Regions from separate parts of the Halobacillus sp. AWM4_238 genome, predicted to be linked through region 1. Evidence: riboswitches for the same ligand, from Rfam matches in the RefSeq annotation. Region 1 holds a riboswitch; the other holds the start of a gene.
What was found. A riboswitch is a leader RNA that binds a small molecule or an ion and turns the genes downstream of it on or off. The one in region 1 is predicted to bind S-adenosylmethionine.
Positions count from the first base shown of each region.

Region 1 (3,414 bases):
CAATCGTCAAATTAAGAACGATGGAGCTTAACGCTTCAGGTATGTAAACACGACGAATAATCTGCCACGGGGTTGCACCCATTGCTTCAGCCGCCTCGATCACGCCTGGCTTCACTTCAAGTAAACTACTTTCTACTAACCTAGCAATATAAGGGGCTGAGAAAATAACCAACGGTACAACGGCTGCTGCTGTACCTATAGACGAACCAACAATTAACCTCGTAAATGGCAAAATGGCCACGAGCAGAATGATGAAAGGAATGGAACGGAAAAAGTTAACGACCGAGCTGAAGGAACCGAAAAGCGTTTTGTTTTCTAACAAACCTCCCTGCCTCGTAACGACTAGGATGATCCCTAACGGTAAACCGATTAAAGTAGCTGCCAATAATGAGATTCCAACCATCAAAATGGTTTGATACGTCGCCTCCCAAATTCTTGGCCAAAATTCCATTAAGTTAACCTGCATGGGAAGTCACCTCCTGTACAGATACTCTTTGTTGAATATGGTTAATCACTCGTAAGATTTCTTGGTCCGGCCCCTGAAGTTCCACAACGAGATGACCGAACGGTATTCCTTGAAGCTCCGTAATTTGTCCAAACAGTACGTTAACTTCCACATCAAATCTTTTAGACACTTGAGATAGAACGGGTTCTCCGGCACTTTCATCAACAAAAGTCACACGATAAATATGCCTTGAAGAACCCCTTTCCTCGATTCCATTTAGTATTGAAGCGGGGATGTCATTTTCCATCACGGTCTTCACAAAGTTTTTCGTGGTTGGATGTTGAGGACTGGAAAACAAATCAAAGATCGATCCTTTTTCAATAACCCGTCCACTTTCCATTACAGCAATGCGGTCACACACTTCACGGACCACATTCATTTCATGTGTAATCATCAAAATCGTTATGCCATATTCATCGCGTACCTTCCGCAATAGCTTCAGAATTGACTTCGTCGTTTCAGGATCAAGGGCTGATGTTGCTTCATCACAAAGCAAAATTTCAGGAGAAGTTGCTAAAGCTCTGGCGATTCCCACCCTTTGCTTCTGCCCTCCGGATAACTCTTCCGGATACTGTTTCGCTTTATCGGACAATCCGACAAATTCGAGAATTTCTGCTACTCTTCGATCGATTTCTTTTTTCGGTGTCCCTGATAAAGAAAGTGGGAAAGCCACATTATGGTGAACCGTCTTTGATTCAAGCAAGTTAAAATGTTGAAAGATCATCCCAATCCGCTTCCTTACTTGTCTTAAGTCTGGTTTTGAAAGCTGCGTCAAATCCTCACCATTGACCAGCACCCTTCCCTCTGTGGGGCGTTCGAGTAAATTGACCAAACGGATCAGGGTACTCTTACCAGCTCCACTAAAGCCGATCACACCAAAAATTTCTCCCTTATGTACAGTCAAGTCCACTTGATCCACAGCACGCAAGTCGCTCCCATTGTGCTGATAAACCTTCGAAACATCTTCGAATTGAATCATTCTGTCCCTCCTAGACGCAAAAAGAGCCCCTCTTCTAAAAAATAAGAAGAGGGGCTCTCAATATGTATGAGATACCGTCTCTTCTCATCTTTCACATGCATCCGCACATGCTGGAGTTGGCACAGTTTCTGATCGTTTCGACGGATCAGTTCCGCTGCCGAGGTTTCGTAGGGCCAGTCCCTCCACCTCTCTAGATAAGAAGAAAAGTCATTTGCTTTTTTATTGATGTTGCCAATCATAATACAGCAAAAAAGCTTTGTCAATTTAATTCACTAAACTTTCCGAATTTTTCATAGTAGGACTACGCTATTTCTTCCCTATAGTTATTAAGCAATATGGCAGGATTCTTTAAGACTCGATTTCGAGATGTTTTTTTGAGTGGATGGGGGCTGCGGGGAATAGCTCGCTTTCCGCGGGAGCGCGGTGAGCCTCCTATGGGACGTGTGGGACAGGTGGGACCCCGGAAGGCGTAGCCTGAGGAGGCTCACCGCCCGCCCCATGGAAAGCGAACAGTTTCCCGGAGCCCCTAAACTCACCCAAACATATCGAAACGGAGTCTTACACAAACGGGAGATTTAGTGAAATATAATTATTTGAGAGATTACCCTAATACCTTAATGGGTATAGATAAGGAGAACTAATTACCAAGGAGGTATTTCATGTTTCACTATACGGTGGAAACGGACAAAGGGATGTATGAAGCGATTGAGAGTCTTGAGGCTAATCTCAAAGAAGCAAAGTTCGGGGTGTTATGGACCTTTGACATCAAAGATAAGCTTCATGAAAAAGGATTGGAATTTGAAAAAGAATTTAAAGTCTTGGAAGTTTGTAACCCTGTAGAAGCGCAACGCGTGTTAAATGAAAACGTATTGGCTGGTTATTTCCTCCCTTGTAAAATGGTTATCTATGTAGAAGGAAACAAAACAAAAATCGGTATGCCTAAGCCGACTTCTCTTACTCAAATGGTTGAGGATGAAAACATTCAAGAGATGGCAAGTGACATTGAAGAACGTTTGAAGGTTTGTATGGATCAAAGTGTATAACCAAATGAAAGAGCTGCTATTTTAGCGGCTCTTTTCTTTTAAATCTCATTATCAAAAAATATCAATGTTCAATAGGAGGTAAAGACTCTGCTTTTTTTCCTTTTAATGAAAAGTAAAACTCACCCTGGCTGGTAAGCGCACCATAAAACACCTCCGAGACATCATGGGTACCCAGCTTGGTACGTAACCAATCCATGTCCCGACCTGCGCGAGCTAAAAGATCTTGTTGCATTTGTCCATCCAGAATAAGGGGGATGTCATAACCCCCACCCCTATATGGGAACCCCATATCTTCTCGGGTTACGGCTTCTTTGGCATTTTTCAGTTTAATGGACAGTTGGCCGTTCGGTTCAATGATGCCAAGTTCAACATTATTGATTTCAAATACATTTTGCTCTCTGAGCATGTGTGTAATATTATCAAGAGAATATTGAATGCGGGAGATGTTCTCTTCAATCATTTCCCCCTCGAAAATAACGATCGTCGGCTCAAAAGTCAGGAGTTTCCCTACTTTCCTGTTTCGTAATTTTAACGTTACGATGAATTTTTGTAAGAGAGCAATGAAAACAATAGCCGTCACGGTATGTACATGATCAATCTTAGGGTCAGCAATATCCGCCCCTACAACAGAACCAAGAACAAGCACTACCAAAAAGTCGAATACAGGTAATTCTCCAATTGATCTTTTTCCCATAAATAACCCTACTCCCAGGAGTAATGGCAAGATGGTCATGATCCTTCCAATCACTTTAAGTGTTTCCATCCACATATCCATGTTCTTCACCTCTCCCTTATCTTTACACGGGGTATGATCCCTTATCCAAAAAAATACGTACCGGGGTGTTGACAATATACCTAACGGGGTATATGATTAGTCATGTACTGTT
Region 1 is NZ_JBSWSY010000002.1:2,801,615-2,805,028, forward strand. Features, by position in the region: gene ACXACN_RS13960 (methionine ABC transporter permease) at 1-466, opposite strand, end outside; gene ACXACN_RS13965 (methionine ABC transporter ATP-binding protein) at 456-1,484, opposite strand; SAM riboswitch class I at 1,566-1,685, opposite strand; gene ACXACN_RS13970 (DUF302 domain-containing protein) at 2,144-2,527, shown strand; gene ACXACN_RS13975 (DUF421 domain-containing protein) at 2,589-3,302, opposite strand.

Region 2 (3,414 bases), 140 kb from region 1:
CGCTGCCAGTATGAATAATTTTTTCATAAATTCAGGGTAAAGAAGACCCCATTCGTACGTTTGCATCCCTCCAAGTGATCCGCCAGCTATAGCGTGGAGATGAGTGATGCCTAAGCGATGTAAAGCTGCATATTGAGCATGGACCATATCCCGAATTGTAACTTTCGGGAAGGTTTGGCGATAGGGATTTCCTGTGTCGGGATCCATACTCGCAGGTCCTGTAGACCCGTGACAACCACCGAGTACATTGAAGGTGATCACTTGATAGTGGTTGGTGTCGATTGGACAACCTTCACCAATTAAACCGGCCCACCAGCCACGTTCCTCCCTTGAACCGACAGCGAGCTGGTTGCCTGTTAAAGCGTGGCATACGAGGATAACGGGAGCATCTGTCGGCCCGTATCTTTCGTAAGCAAGTTCAACGTTCGAAAGCTTGTCACCAGACTCGAAGGTAAAAGCTCCGATTGATATCGATTGATTGGTTCGCGGGTGGCTGGCGGGGTTTTTTAATGACATGCTTTTCATTCTCCTTTCTTTCTTTATACCGATACGAGGGAGGTGGAAAGATCTTTCCCAGACCGGATATTCACAACAGCGTCATAAAGGCTGACCCCTGAAATAATGGCTTCATCTTCGTGCGCGCTTGGTTTGCGTATCCACAGCAAGGTTGGCTTTATATCCTTCGCTAAGTTCAAGACATCATCATCCGCTTCTTCAACATAGACAATATCCCAGTTGATATTCTTTTCTTTTTGAAGATCCTCAAGGTGAGAGAAGGCGAGAACTTGATACCCTAACCGCTCTAATTTGTTCTGCTCCTGAAGAAGTGCGCTTTGGCCAACAATCCCGATCACTCTCTTTCTCAAGTCCCCATCCGAACGGTCTAAGGATGAAGATAAAACGGGCTCTGCCACATGTTTGGTTTTCCCGTATGGTTTCCGTTGTCCAGTAGCATGGAAAATGGCGTTGTCTAAATCCTGGATCAAATCTTCTACGGATTCTAAACCGACAGATAAGCGGACAAGTTCTTCAGTGACACCAGACTTAGTCAAGTTTTCGTCGTTTAATTGTTGGTGAGTCGTGGAAGCTGGGTGAATGATTAACGATTTGGCGTCGCCGACATTGGCCACATGAGACCAGATGGTGCTTTGATCAATTAGTTTGCGTCCGGCTTCGCGTCCCCCTTTAATTCCGAAGACAACAATCGATCCATGGCCGTAGTGGAAGTATTTTTTGGCTAATGAATAAGTGGGGTGGTCTTTCAATCCTGGATAATTGACCCATTCAACCCCATCATGTTGGTTTAAATACTCAGCAATTTCTAAAGCTTGATCCGCATGGGTTTGAACTCGTAAGTGTAACGTTTCCAATCCTTGTAAAAGTAAGAAAGCGTTTTGTGGGCTGAGACATGCCCCAATGTCTCGGAGCAGCTGCACACGAAGTTTTATGGCGAAAGCGGCAGGGCCTACATCAATACCGAAACGGATGCCATTGTAACTTTCATCAGGATCTGTGAACCCTGGGAATTTGTCATGGTTCCAGTTGAAACGTCCACTATCAACAACAACACCACCAATGGCGGTTCCGTGGCCACCAATCCATTTAGTGGCAGAGTGGACAACGATGTCTGCTCCCCAGTCGATAGGTCTACATACATACGGGGTAGCGAATGTATTGTCGATGATTAAAGGGATGTGGTGATCGTGAGCGACATCTGCGACCGCTTCGATGTCCAGTACATTTAAACTCGGGTTTCCGATGGTTTCTGCAAAAATCGCTTTTGTATTAGGAGTGATAGCCTTGTCAAAAGCTTCTGGATCATCCCCTTCTACGAAATGGACATTGATTCCATAGCGAGGGAGGGTGTGGACAAACAAATTGTACGTCCCTCCATAAAGGTTCGTCGAAGTCACAATATCATCCCCGGATTGAGCGACATTCAGAATGGCCATCGTAATGGCAGACATGCCTGATGCGGTCGCCACAGCCGCAGCACCGTCTTCAAGAAGGGCGATACGTTTTTCAAATACATCGACGGTCGGGTTTCCGATACGTGTATAGATGTTGCCAGGTTCCGCAAGTGCAAAGAGATTTTGTGCATGCTCTGTGTCATTGAAAACATAAGAAGTCGTCTGATAAATCGGTACAGCACGAGAACCTGTAGCGGGGTCAGGGTCTTGACCACCGTGAAGTAAATTCGTTTCAGGGCCGAACGTATGGAATGGTAAACTCATGGGAAAATTCCTCCTCTGATTTTTTCTAGGACATCCACTTTGAAAAAAGAGGGAAAATGAAAAGCCCTCTTCTGTAATAAGAAGAGGGCTTTATGTATCTCATACCTCCCCTTATCTTTCAGGTCATGTGACCTGTAGGATGTAGCACCTTTTCAAGGAATAACCTTGAAGGTTGCTGGGCGTCGTAGGGCCTAGTCCCTCTGCCGCTCTCGATAAGAGTTTTCATCATTAAATTTTCTGACTTGTTTGAAATTATAAAGCCGTCCTTTATCATTGTCAAACAATATCGGTACGTTTGAATCCTCCTTTGCGTGGGAAATGGTTTATTAAGTCTATGAGATAGGAGTGAAGATGATGAAACAATATAGTGTTGTACCTAATAAAGATGTGACCGGATGGTTTGTTAAAATCGAGGATATTGCTCCGACAGACCTTTATGACGAGCGTGATACCGCCGTTACCAAAGCGGAAGAAATTGCAAAAGAAAACAAACCGAGCAAACTTCAGATCCTGGATCAAAACCACGAAGTTGAAGAAGAGCGCACGTACTAATAAAAAAACTCCCCATCGCGGGAGTTTTTTTATATGCACCGATTAATCAGTTATTAAAGTAAATGGCAGGATTCTTGAAGACTCGATTTCGAGACTTTTGTTGAGTGGGTAGGGGCTGCGGGGAATGACTCGCTTTCCGCGGGAGCGCGGTGAGCCTCCTCGGACTGCGTCCTGTGGGGTCTCACCCTGCACTTTTTTCCTCGTAGATATCCGGTTCCGGCGCCTAGCGGCTAGTGAGACTTCCCTCGCTTCTGTACGATAAGTCAACATCGAATCACTCCGTTCTTCGTGTTTCTTTTATCTCCGCCACCTCAGTCCAGTCCATACGCCGCTGATCGAGGCGCCTCCACACTTAAGATAGGAGTCTCGCCATTCCCCTCCGCCCCTCTGCCATATAAGTGTCTCGAAACCACTTTCAGAATTAGGCGCTTATTGTACGTATTGGAAGCTATAAAGCATATCTCTATCGTATGGATATTGCTCATAACCTCTTGTTATAGAGCGCTTTCTTACTTTAGTTAGTGATGGTGGAAGGTAGCTCCTTCTTGGTATAGGTGTTCGTTTCATACATGATCGAATGGGGTGGTTGGGAAGCTGCGAGACTCCCGTGGGAGAAAGGAGATCGGCG
Region 2 is NZ_JBSWSY010000002.1:2,657,579-2,660,992, reverse strand. Features, by position in the region: gene metX (homoserine O-acetyltransferase MetX) at 1-516, opposite strand, end outside; gene ACXACN_RS13330 (O-acetylhomoserine aminocarboxypropyltransferase/cysteine synthase family protein) at 540-2,234, opposite strand; SAM riboswitch class I at 2,343-2,453, opposite strand; gene ACXACN_RS13325 (DUF2188 domain-containing protein) at 2,586-2,786, shown strand.
Region 2: another riboswitch for S-adenosylmethionine. It lies ahead of ACXACN_RS13330 (O-acetylhomoserine aminocarboxypropyltransferase/cysteine synthase family protein); the one in region 1 lies ahead of ACXACN_RS13965 (methionine ABC transporter ATP-binding protein).